Regions from separate parts of the Vibrio sp. PSi01 genome, predicted to be linked through region 1. Evidence: predicted binding sites of a transcription regulator. Region 1 holds the regulator's gene; each other region holds the start of a gene.
The links. The regulator CRP, encoded in region 1, controls carbon source genes, mostly activating them, when cyclic AMP is high. The targets are predictions, from matches to a motif close to TGTGANNNNNNTCACA.
Positions count from the first base shown of each region.

Region 2: a site for CRP is predicted at 1,436-1,451, ahead of recB (exodeoxyribonuclease V subunit beta). Genes of this name have one in related genera too.
Region 3: a site for CRP is predicted at 1,810-1,825, ahead of mlc (sugar metabolism global transcriptional regulator Mlc). Genes of this name have one in related genera too.
Region 4: a site for CRP is predicted at 2,108-2,123, ahead of cdd (cytidine deaminase). Genes of this name have one in related genera too.

Region 1 covers NZ_JBHNYN010000012.1:16,938-20,139, forward strand. The annotation lists gene ACFI6G_RS15575 (phosphoribulokinase) at 1-540, shown strand, start outside; gene crp (cAMP-activated global transcriptional regulator CRP) at 780-1,412, shown strand; gene ACFI6G_RS15585 (DUF1338 domain-containing protein) at 1,611-2,402, opposite strand; gene astD (succinylglutamate-semialdehyde dehydrogenase) at 2,614-3,202, opposite strand, start outside.
Region 2 covers NZ_JBHNYN010000008.1:125,176-128,377, reverse strand. The annotation lists gene recB (exodeoxyribonuclease V subunit beta) at 1-1,339, opposite strand, end outside; gene recC (exodeoxyribonuclease V subunit gamma) at 1,767-3,202, opposite strand, start outside.
Region 3 covers NZ_JBHNYN010000003.1:424,550-427,751, forward strand. The annotation lists gene ACFI6G_RS07180 (chemotaxis protein CheV) at 1-347, opposite strand, end outside; gene mlc (sugar metabolism global transcriptional regulator Mlc) at 517-1,734, opposite strand; gene pyk (pyruvate kinase) at 2,054-3,202, shown strand, end outside.
Region 4 covers NZ_JBHNYN010000001.1:346,554-349,755, forward strand. The annotation lists gene purT (formate-dependent phosphoribosylglycinamide formyltransferase) at 1-949, opposite strand, end outside; gene cdd (cytidine deaminase) at 1,116-2,003, opposite strand; gene ACFI6G_RS01555 (LrgB family protein) at 2,382-3,059, opposite strand; gene ACFI6G_RS01560 (CidA/LrgA family protein) at 3,062-3,202, opposite strand, start outside.

The sequences.
Region 1 (3,202 bases):
CCAGGCACCTTTACGCCATGGCAAGAGATCCCAGAAAATTCAGATGTGATGTTTTACGAAGGCCTGCACGGCGGTGTGGTTGATGGCGATATCAATGTTTCTCAACACGTCGACTTGCTGATCGGCATGGTACCTATCGTCAACTTAGAATGGATCCAGAAATTCGTTCGCGACACACGCGATCGTGGTCATTCTCGTGAAGCAGTAATGGACTCGATTGTTCGCTCGATGGATGATTACCTTAACTACATTACTCCTCAGTTTTCGCGTACTCACATCAACTTTCAGCGTGTTCCAACGGTAGACACATCAAACCCTCTCAACGCTAAAGGGATCCCAAGTTTAGACGAAAGCTTCGTTGTTATACGTTTGCGCGGCATCAAAAACGTCGATTTCCCTTACCTTTTAGCTATGATTGATGGCTCATTTATGTCTCGCCACAACACGCTTGTGGTACCAGGAGGGAAGATGAGTTTTGCTATGGAGCTCATTGTAAGGCCGATCCTACAACAACTCATCGAAACCGGAAAAATTGGTTAACAGAGCACCATTCTGGTTGATTACTTTTCATACCGTGATCATGTGCACAATTTTGCGTAAAAAATCGTAGCTTGGTCACGATTAAAATCAAGAAATAGTACCTGAAAAAGGATACTATTCTTAAACGAAACACAAGATAGCTTGCAGCGCTCAACGAGTGCTCTTATCCTACAAGTCAATCCAGGCTTAGCTAAAATACGGAAAGCGGCAAGCATACCCTGCAGAGGAAGTGAGATATTATGGTTCTAGGTAAACCTCAAACCGATCCAACATTAGAGTGGTTCCTTTCACACTGTCATATTCATAAGTACCCATCAAAAAGTACTTTGATTCATGCTGGTGAAAAGGCAGAAACCTTGTACTACATTGTTAAAGGTTCTGTGGCAGTTCTTATCAAAGACGAAGAAGGTAAGGAAATGATTCTTTCTTACCTAAACCAAGGCGACTTCATCGGTGAGCTAGGCTTATTCGAAGAAGACCAAGAGCGTACAGCTTGGGTTCGTGCAAAATCTCCTTGTGAAGTAGCTGAAATTTCTTTCAAGAAATTCCGTCAACTTATCCAAGTGAACCCAGACATCCTAATGCGTCTATCAGCGCAAATGGCAAACCGTCTACAAGTAACTAGCCAAAAAGTTGGTGACTTAGCGTTCCTTGACGTAACTGGTCGTATCGCACAAACGCTACTAAACCTAGCAAAACAACCAGATGCAATGACTCACCCTGACGGCATGCAAATCAAGATCACTCGCCAAGAGATTGGCCAGATCGTTGGTTGTTCTCGTGAGACAGTTGGTCGTATCTTGAAGATGCTAGAAGAGCAGAACCTAATTTCTGCACACGGTAAAACTATCGTGGTATATGGCACTCGTTAATCTCGATTAACTGAGCCTAAAATTTGAAAGCCACCAAATGCAAATTTGGTGGCTTTTTTGTTTTCTAAAGATCTAGAGAGCAGATGCGAGATGCGAGATGCGAGATGCGAATGAAACACCTACAGCTTCGAAGCGCAAACACTCTCGAAGCGAAGCCTATCTGCATCTTTAGGGTAAAGTCCGTACTCGTATCTTTCTTTAACCGTTAGTGCTTTCGAAGATCTTGTCAGCCGATGCTGCCACAAAACCGGTATAAAGCTCACCATTAGCCATCGCATAACGCTTAGCGAACTCATAGAAGCCTCCAGGAATCATCTCATTGCCCTCAACAAATGAAACTGGGACTTTATCTGCCATTGTTGATGATTGCTCTAATAAGACCTCTGGAGAGCCTTTAACCTGGCCACCAGATGCATTGATCGTGAAGCCTGATTCGCTCAAATAATCATTCACTGCCTGCACTTCATCAAAAGCATCGAGTTGATTAACGCTCACTGTAAAGTGGTTGGCACCGTAACCATGAGCTGCGAGCCAAGACGCGTATTCACTTTCTTTTGCAAGCACTTGGAAATCTGCGAAGCTCAAGTCCCATAGACGACCACCAAACAAGAATTCATGGCCTTGAAGCTTGCTTACGTCGACTTGCTCAACCAATTTAGCAACGATCTGTTGTAAGTCACTTGAACACTCTTCGACCTTCAACTCACTAATGAACACTTTAGGTTGATTTGGATCTGGGTGCTCGTAATGCTTCGCGACTAGCTTCTTACTCTCAAACAAGTAATCGCCACACGCTTTATAACCTAGCTCAAGGAAAGGCTTAGCCAATGTTTCAATACCTAGCGGAGCAACATTGAAAGTACGCAGTGCAATGTGATCATTAATCAGAGCTTCGTCTTCTTTCAGCAAGTGATGTACTTTCTCAGCCGATGGACAAAGCCTGTGAATGTAATCGTCCCAAAGTGATTTAAAGAGTAGATCGGGCGTCATGGTGACTCCTTGTCAGAGGTTCTAGCAAGCTAGTAATTTGGATTAGAAAGGGAGAGGCTGAGACACAGAGTCAGCAGCCATCAGCCTGTGACATACTTTTCTATTATTATCTACCGCCCAATCTAGGTGTTGGGCGTGATGGAAAAAGGAAGCGATAGCACCGCTTCCTATTTCAAACTTAACGCATAAGCCTAAGACTCATTAGCCTAAATTAAAGCTCAATACCTGGGCTAAACGTTGCCGGAAGTTGAGTTTCGCCACCTTCCATTGAAGCCATAGGGTAAGCACAGTAGTCAGCCGCGTAGTAAGCACTTGGGCGTAAGTTGCCCGAAGCACCTGGACCACCAAATGGAGCATCGCCACTTGCGCCTGTTAGCTGGCGGTTACGGTTAACAATGCCCGCACGGATATGGTCAACAAAGTATTCCCATTCAGAATCATCTGTTGATACTAAGCCAGCAGATAAACCAAAGCGTGTGTCGTTAGCTAGCTCAACCGCTTGCTCTAGCGATTGATAACGGACCACTTGTAGCAATGGACCAAAGTACTCTTCATCCGGCAGTTCAGCAATGTTGGTTGCGTCGATAATACCAGGAGAAACAAACGCCGCTTGACCCGCTTTTGCTTCTACTAGACTTACACCGCCTAACGATTGCAGATTCGCTTGTGCGTCCAGAATGAACTTAGCCGCAGCTTCAGAGATCTGTGGGCCCATGAAGGGTGCTGGCTCAGCGAGTGGCTGATCGACACGAATTTTCAAGGTCGCAGCAACGAGCTTATCCAGTAGTTGATCGCCCTTA
Region 2 (3,202 bases), on a different contig from region 1:
CCTTAATGTAGGTAAAGATATCCGCGCCACGGAAGCCGTAAATTGCCTGCTTCGGATCACCGATCATAAACAAACCGCATTGCGGGTTATCTAAATAGATTCGGCTAAAAATACTGTATTGCAACGGATCGGTATCTTGGAATTCATCAATCATCGCTACTGGGTATAAGGTGCGAATTCTCTCCACCAGCAGTGATTGCTCATCTACATCGATTGACGCGGATAACTGAGTCAGCAAATCATCAAACGATAACCACTGCTTCTGCTGTTTAGCCTTAGCCAACATAGTTCGACAATGAATAATCGCATGTGCCAGCAAAGGAGCTTTTAGATCTGCTGGAGAATTTAAGAAGTCTTCAATCGCTTCGAAAACTGCGTGTTGAGGTGCAGTGCCTTTTGGTGTTTTTTCAATTAACGTTGCTTGTGAGAACTTCTCTAGTTTATCTGGAAACTGGTAATCATGAGTGTCGCTTTGCGCCCATGCTGTGACGGCTTCTAACCAAGTCGGCAAAGACTTCTTAGTGTAGCTGCGCTTATTCACATCCGATCCAGAAATCAAAGCCAAAAAGTCCGCTTCGGATTCACACCACAACGCCTTAAGTTGCTTCACTTTATCTAAGTTTTGATTGTGCAGAGTTTGCAGGTCTCCCGACATCGCATCTACCGTCAATTTCAGCGGAGAGCCCGTCAGATAGCGATTTACATCGGCAAGTAACGAAGCGGGAGAACCCCAAATATTTCGCACCTCACCTGCAAGTTGAATGGGTAACGGATAAAACTGTTTACGCCAATAGTCGGCAACCACTTGTGCTTTCAGATGGCTTTCATCGGTCACAAATTCATTATCAAAGCGGCTTCCAGACTCGAAGGCATTCTGAGTCAACATTCTCTGACAGAAACCGTGAATGGTGTATACCGCCGCTTCATCCATTTGCCTTTCAGCATTGAGCAGAGTTTTCGCCGCACCAGCATGATCATCGATGGCTTGTAAGAGAGGAGCAATCACTGGGTCGTCACTTTGACCACGAGCAAACGCAATACGTGCATCATGGATTCGCGCACGAATACGATCGCGTAGCTCTGCGGTTGCCGCTTCAGTAAAAGTCACAACCAGAATTTGGTCTACGGTCAGCGGCTCATGGTGTCGAGTAGCTTCCGTCAGATCACCTTGCGGCGCAGCAGTACCGTGCTCGAGCAGTAAACGTAAATACAAGCCAGCAATAGTAAATGTTTTACCCGTACCCGCTGATGCTTCAATTAAACGCGCGCCATGAAGTGGAAACGTCATGGTATCAAGTGTTTGTGGAACGATTACCTGAGCACTGCTTGTAGTCGTCATGCCTTACTGCCTTCTGATAAATGTGTTGTTACAAATGTGACCTAGCGTAGAAAATGTCATTCAATTTACGTCCTACGCTAATTTGTTAATAGTTAGTGCGATCTCTCTCACGGATCAATTCAGATCGCCTCGCTACTATGCGCCCACGAGTTCAGGACCGCCTACGAGTTTTATACTCATGCGTTACTTTGAACCACTGAATAATGGTCCCTCTGACCTGTGGCCGTACAGCGAACGCCCTACACTAATAATGATTTACTGGCGGCCACTTTATTTCCTGTACCTTGATTCCTCATAAACGACTTCCTCTCGTCATTTTATAAGCCCTGCACACCAAGTTTACATCTAACTCTTTATTTCCCATGCTTTTATTCAAACGCATCTCTTTGATAAGCATATTGTTGGTGATCTTGCTGATCACTGCCGATTATTCCTGATCTTCAAGATCGGCAGCGGCGAGTCTTGCGGCCTGCAGCACAAGCGTTGAATACATTCGCGACTCAGCAGCCAGAGCATCATCCCACTTAGACCAAATACGTGAGATGTAAGTATCTCGACCCTCGCCAGTAAAGGCGAAGCTGTCATTAAAGGTATCAGCCATTTTCTTTAGGGACTTTTCTTCGTCATCAACCCATTTACCGCGGCTAAAGCCCGCTTCAACACCAGCTAACGCGGTTTTCGGGAAGTAAGGCAGTGGTGCTGTCATGCCTTGATAAAACAGTCGTACTAACTCAGCCAGCAAACTCTTCGCCTGAAGCGCATCGCCAATAGGTTGTAGCGTTTGGTGAACCACGCCTTCTTTTCTGTCGTAGCCAATAATATGGGTCGTTTTTCCATGTCCCATCACTGCACAACATAGATGATCAATCCACGCTGCCAAATAATCTTGAGAGCGTATTTTACCGCTACGGAAACGAACTAGACCCGATTGATAGTTTTTAGTTAACCAACCCATCAAACGAACAGGTTTGCCTTCGCCTAACACATCAAATTCGATATTCACTTCGAGATCTTGCTGCGGTGATCCGCTCACAAATCGAATTTCTTTGGCTAAGTCTTCCGCTTGAACACGGTTGGTTTCAAATTCGATATCACCAAAGGCGCCGACCGGTAATCGACCCTGTGCTTTTTGCTCAGAGACAAACAGGCGCACCGCTTCATCTGCACCTTCAGGATGGTCCAGCAACACTTGCAGCAGCGCATCTTTAAGCTGGAAGCTCTCTAGTCCATTGAGTACGAACGGCTCATCGTCTTCCATCACAGGAAGTGGCGGTTCAAACACCACTTTTAGACGGCGATTAAAGAAGTACTGCACTGGCAAACGCCAAAAACGCTGTAACTCAACCAAGTCGAGTTCCAACGGGTACGTTGCACCCAACAAATAGTCATCCAAGGCACGATTGAATTCACCACTACGTTCACCGGAACGGTTAGCCGCAGGAAGCCATTCTTTGGCGTAACTCAGCACATGGTTTGCGTCACCTTGAGTAAAGGCTGCAGGGCTAAATGGTGTCATGGTATGTTCAAAGCTGATCGCTTGAGTCAGCTTGATACCTGAATCATCACTTGGTAGGGATTGGTCTTCACTTAAGCAGTAGTTCTGTTGGCAGTACTCAATTAACTCTGAAACCAATACCGACGGCACTCGCTCAGTATTATCTTGAATCGAACGGCCGACATAACTGATGTACAAGCACTCTTGCGCCGACAACATAGCCTCTAAGAATAGGTATCGGTCATCATCACGACGAGAACGGTCACCCGGACGAGTGCGCCCGTTCATTAGATCAAAACCTTCTGGTGGCATTGACCGAGGATAAACACCATCATTCATACCTAACAAACAAACCGTTTTGAACGGAA
Region 3 (3,202 bases), on a different contig from region 1:
GTATTCACAATATTACGGACTTGCCCAACCAAGAAACCTTGTACCGTTCGGTTGTATTCCGTAATGATCAAGTTACTTTCTTGAGACTCAGCACGTGATGGAGGAAAGCCAATCGCACTGCGCAAATCAATAACAGGAACAGATTCGCCACGCAAAGAGGCAACCCCTGTAATGTGATGGTGAGAGCCCGGTAAGCGAGTGAGTACTGGTACTTTTAAGACTTCTTTTACTTTAAATACGTTAATCGCGAATAATTGACGACTATTTAAGCTGAATAATAAGAGTTCCAGACGGTTTTCACCAACTAGCTTGGTTCTCTGATCAACCGAATTTAAAACGCCAGACATACAACACCTTAGGGACAAATAATAACTGTGGCTACAATAGCCTACTTCAATAGGTTAAAGCAAAGCGCCAATGCACAGAATGCTTAAACTAAGTACAACAAATAATGTTATACAAAGCTTAAGTACATGGAAAGGTTTCAGGTAAAGCTAAAAGACGGGTAAAAAGAAGTTAGCCTTCAATCACTTTCATTAATAATTGACCATCATATAAGGCCTGCTTGATAAGCGCGGCACCTGGCATGGTCGCCTGCTTATAGAATCGAGACTCCACTAACTCTAAGTCTTGATGGTAAACCGACAAGCTCTGCTCTTCGATACACTTTTGGATCGCAGGATACAACACGCTCTTTGCCTGATTGATAACGCCACCAACCAAGACTTTCTCTGGATTGAAAAGATTAATCACAATCGCTATCGCAGCACCTAAGTAACGACCTAACTGTTCGATCACTTCTACTGCAAGAGGATCTCCATCGGCAGCGGCAGCACAAATCTGTTCAATAGTTACATCTTCAAACACTGTCAGTGTCGATACTTCACCATTCGCCAATCGTTCTTTTACTTGATCACGGATCGCCTGGGAACTCGCGACCGTTTCTAAGCAGCCTCGGTTACCGCAGTGACAAAGTTTGCCCTGCTTATCGATCTGGATATGCCCAAGTTCACCAATATTACCATGTCGACCTTGCAGCACTCGGCCGTCGAGAATGATCCCGGCACCTACACCGTGGTGAATTGAGATAAGAACAGAATTATCGTTATCTTGTGAGTGACCAAACAGCTTCTCTGCTAATGCCCAAGCTCGGGTATCATTGGCGATAAAGACAGGTAGCCCCGTTTCTTTGTAGATCTCAGGACCCAACGCTAAATTTTTAACGTTGTAGTGCGGCATTTGCAACACAATACCTTGCTCAGAATTGACCAAACCCGGCAATGTGATTGCAATACTCGTCACCCTGTCGAGTTGTTCAGCATAAGTTTGGAAAAACTCATCAATCTCATGCAGAAGACGTGCAAGTACATCATCTTGATCACGTTCATGAATATCAATTTTAGTATCGATAAGCACGTCGCCACCCAACTCATGAAGTGCGATGGTCAAATATCCACGACCAAGACGCATTGACAAAAATTGCCAACCCTCGTTATTGGTTTGCAAACCGACAGCAGGACGCCCACGAGTCGTGGCTTCTTGAACCGTGGTTTCGTGAATGAGGTGAGCTTCAATGAGTTCACGGGTAATTTTAGTAATACTCGCCGGAGCCAACTCACTTTGCTTGGACAGATCGATACGAGAAATAGGACCTCTAAGGTCAATTAGTTTATATACACGACCAGCATTGACCTGTTTGATATGATCAATATGGCCCGGTTGAGCCATGTACATTTTACGCTCCAGAAATCATCAACAGGTTAATTTTTTTACTTTGCGAAGTAATTGTGAAGTCACTTGGTATATCGCCGTGACCAGTATCACGTATATACATGAATCTTTGTGTATCTAGTCAAATAGTTTGAGAAAAATTAACACCCATATCGATAAATTGAGACTTAATTTTCAGAATGAAACATCGCATTTTTGCTCTGAATTCAATAATTGGAGACAAATAAAGAAATATCTCCCTAGCTCCCAATAAATTATCAATTAATGCATATACTTAATTCAGTCTTTTGAAAGATTACTTGGTCTCACTCTAGGAGTATTCATGACAGCCGAATTAAGAAAAACGAAAATCGTCACAACGCTAGGCCCCTCTACTGATAAAGGTAACGTGCTTGAAGAAATCATCAAAGCAGGTGCCAATGTCGTCCGTATGAATTTCTCGCACGGCACTAGCGAAGACCATATACAACGCGCAGAAAACGTCAGAGCGATAGCAAAAAGACTCGGCACTCAAATCGCTATTCTCGGTGACTTACAAGGTCCCAAGATTCGTGTGTCGACATTCAAAGATAACAAAATACAACTTACCGTCGGTGACCAGTTTACGCTCGACAGCAGCCTAGGTTTAGGTGAAGGCGATCAACAAGCCGTCGGTCTTGATTACAAAGAGCTCCCTAACGATGTATCCGCTAACGACATTCTGTTACTCGACGATGGTCGTGTTCAATTAAAAGTCACCAAGGTGGAAGGCTGTCGCGTTCACACAGAAGTCATCATCGGTGGTCCTCTTTCCAATAACAAAGGCATTAACAAAAAAGGGGGGGGGCTTTCCGCAGAAGCGCTGACAGAAAAAGACAAGCGCGATATCGTCACTGCAGCTCAAATCAAAGTCGACTATTTGGCCGTTTCTTTTCCTCGCAACGGTGAAGACATGCATTACGCTCGCCAGCTTGCACGGGAAGCTGGCTTAGAAGCTCACCTTGTCGCAAAAGTAGAGCGAGCAGAAACAGTAGCAACAGTTGAGAACATGGATGACATCATATTAGCCTCAGATGTGGTCATGGTGGCCCGTGGTGACCTCGGAGTGGAAATTGGTGACCCTGAGTTGGTAGGAGTACAAAAACAGCTTATACGTCGTGCTAGAGCGCTTAACAGAACCGTAATCACCGCAACGCAAATGATGGAGTCGATGATCTCCGCGCCAATGCCAACCCGCGCAGAGGTGATGGATGTAGCCAATGCCGTACTTGATGGCACCGATGCTGTCATGCTTTCGGGGGAAACAGCGGCGGGCGATTACCCAGTAGAAACCGTGAAATCAATGGCAGAAGTCTGTATTGGCGCAGAGAAAATGGCGGGCATTAATAACCAATCTAATTACCGTATTGACCGCACCTTTGTTACCGCCGAAGAAACCGTTTCGATGGCGACCATCTACTCAGCAAACCATATGGAAGGCATTAAAGGCGTA
Region 4 (3,202 bases), on a different contig from region 1:
CATATTGAGTAATTGACTTAATCGGCATGCCAGTAAATGCGCGAACGTGTAGCGCGAATTCAGAGGAATCTTGAGACATTAAAGTCACTAAGCCAGTATCGTGTGGGCGAGGGGATACTTCGTTGAAGATAACATGGTCGCCTTTAACGAACAGTTCCACACCAAAGATACCGTGACCGCCCAGTGCGTTAACGACTTGCTCTGCAGTGTATTGCGCCGCTTTTAGTGCGTTGTCTGACATTAATTGCGGTTGCCATGATTCACGGTAATCACCGTCTTCTTGGCGGTGACCGATAGGCGCGCAGAAATGAACACCATCAACAGCACGAACAGTCAGCAGCGTGATTTCGTAATCAAAATCGATAAAGCCTTCAACGATCACACGACCAGCGCCAGTGCGACCACCTTCTTGTGCGTAATCCCAAGACTTTTGAATATCGTCTTGTGTTTTAATAACGCTTTGGCCTTTGCCTGATGAACTCATAACAGGCTTAACCACACAAGGCATACCTACGAATTCTACCGCTGCTGAGAAATCTTCAAATGTGTCCGCGAAGCGATATGGAGATGTGCTCAGTTTTAACTCTTCAGCCGCTAGACGACGGATACCTTCTCGGTTCATCGTCAACTTAGTCGCGTTCGCTGTGGGAACGACATTTAGGCCTTGCGCTTCCATCTCTACCAGCTTGCTGGTGGCAATAGCTTCGATTTCTGGAACCACATAATCTGGTTTTTCTAGTTCAATGACAGCTTGCAGTGCATCGCTGTCCAACATGTCTAATACATGGCTACGATGTGCAACTTGCATAGCCGGTGCATCAGCGTAACGGTCACATGCAATAACTTCCAAACCTAAACGTTGGCACTCGATAGCAACTTCTTTACCCAGTTCACCTGAACCTAATAGAAGTACACGAGTAGCATTTTCACGAGTAGCGGTACCAAACATAGAAATTCCTTCCGATCTTTTGAACGATTGATTTAAACGGGGTGATCATACTTATTTAAAGGATAAAAGCAAACGTTTGCGCGGGTTGTCGCATGAATTTGAAGTATAAAAAAAGCAGCTCTATAAAATAGGGCTGCTTATTTAAAATATTGTTAACCAGATGTACTTAGATTGCTAAGTAAGTAACTGGAATGTCAGGGTTAATCGCCTCTAACGTAGACTGAGTATCGGCTAGGTGACTGATGCTACCATCGGCAATTTCAACTAAGGCAGCGTTTTCGATCTGCTCGAAATCGAAGCCAGCCAGTTTAAGTTGAACAAGCGCGACTTGTAATGGCGGTAGGCTAGGGTTGAATGCCGCGTTTTCTGCGTATGCACCTGTAAAGATTTCACCTGTTGTCAGTTGTAGCGAGACGCCACTTAGGTTCTTTGTGTAGGGAGCATGGCTACGGTTTAATGCTGTTAGTGCGCTTACCACAACAGGGCTCGTTTCTTCTGATGTGTACTGGTGATCCAGCTTAGTCATTAGGCCAGTTGTGATGCCCAAATCAGCAGGGCCGAAAGAGTCAGGTAGGTATTCTTGCAGTGACATTTCATCACGCTGTGGTAATTGAACTTTAAGTTCTTTTGCCGTTGTCAGTTCGTTCATGAATTGGCGACAGTGACCACAAGGGCTGAAGTTGATCGTGATATCAGAAAGGCCTTCTTCACCCTTCATCCAAGCGTGGCTGATGGCTGATTGTTCAGCATGAACTGTTTGACCAAGTTGTGCACCTGCAATTTCCAAGTTTGCACCGAAGTACAGGCGACCAGATAGGCCACGCACGATGGCACCAACATAGAAGTCAGAAAGTGGCGCATAAGAGTATGCTGCTGCGATTGGCAGTAAAGCTAGGCGAGCTTCTTTATCAGAAAGGCCGCTTGCATCCAGTAAGCTTTGAAACTGCTCTTTAGAGATAGTGGCGTCAAAGTTGTCTGCTAATACGATGTCACTCAAAAGCGCTTTTATTGATGTTGGAGCACTTTCCAGCGCCAGGGTAATACGACTGTTCATGTTGAATCCTTAATTGACCTTAGGCTTTAATTTTATGCAATACTCAGGATTTTTCTGTGATAGTGATCACCATTGTGCTGTTGTTGTTACATTGGCTTGCATAATTAGAGTGAGGTCACAGATGAAATCGATTGCAAGGACAAAAACTACCCTTGATCTCTCATTTGTTGTCTGAAATCGGGGTATGTTTAGCTAAAAATTGCTGAACAAATGAGAACAAAAAGCCCAAACAGACACTGAAATGCTCAGAGTTTCGCTTGGGCTTATTGGATGTTTTTAAAGCTTAAGTCCCAATCTATGAATCTATGAATCTATTAGCTTGAGCTGTAGCCATTAACTGAAGTTGTAGATCATTAACGTTAGCTTTTAGTTACTAGCTTAAGCATAGATCCAAACCACGATAGAAAATATGGTCGGTGCAATAATCGAGGTAATGACGCCACAAAGTACTAAAGCTAGTGAACTGAATGCAGCATCTTGTGGATTCTTTTCAGCGCAAGTTGCCGTTCCCAACGCATGCGATACTGTGCCCATGGTTAAACCTCGTGCGATAGGGCTCTTGATACCGATCAAATTGTAGATAGGGTAAGCAAAGATTGCCCCGAACAAACCGACAATCAATACCAGAATTGCTGCAATTGCAGCTTCGCCGCCTAAATGGCTTGAGACCTCCATTGCGATCGGTGTGGTGACCGACTTACCCAACAAACTCGCGATCAAACTTAAATCCGCTTTAAAAGCCACGGCGATCAATGCGGTAGTGGTCATCGACATTACACTGCCTAGCGTGCAAGCAAATGTGATGATACGCCAGTTGGATCTGATTTGAGGTAACTGTTCATATAGAGGAAAAGCCAGCGCCACTACCGCAGGTTGGAGCATATAGGTAATCCAAGTATTGTCTGCGTAATAGGTTTCAAAAGGTACTTTGAAAAACAACAGAATTGGAATGATGATACCAATACTGATGAGTAGAGGATTACAAAATGGCGAATTAACTTTTTGGCTTACCCAACGAGCAAACAAGAAAACCACAATGGTCAGTAGAATCCACATGATTATTTACCTCTCGAAAGCAAGCGGTCTAAGAACCATGATAAGGAAACTAACACGATTAAGGTTCCGCCAACGGCGCTTGCCATAATTGGTAAAGCATTGGCGATAAGCATGTCAAAATGATCCATGAGCCCGACACTAAT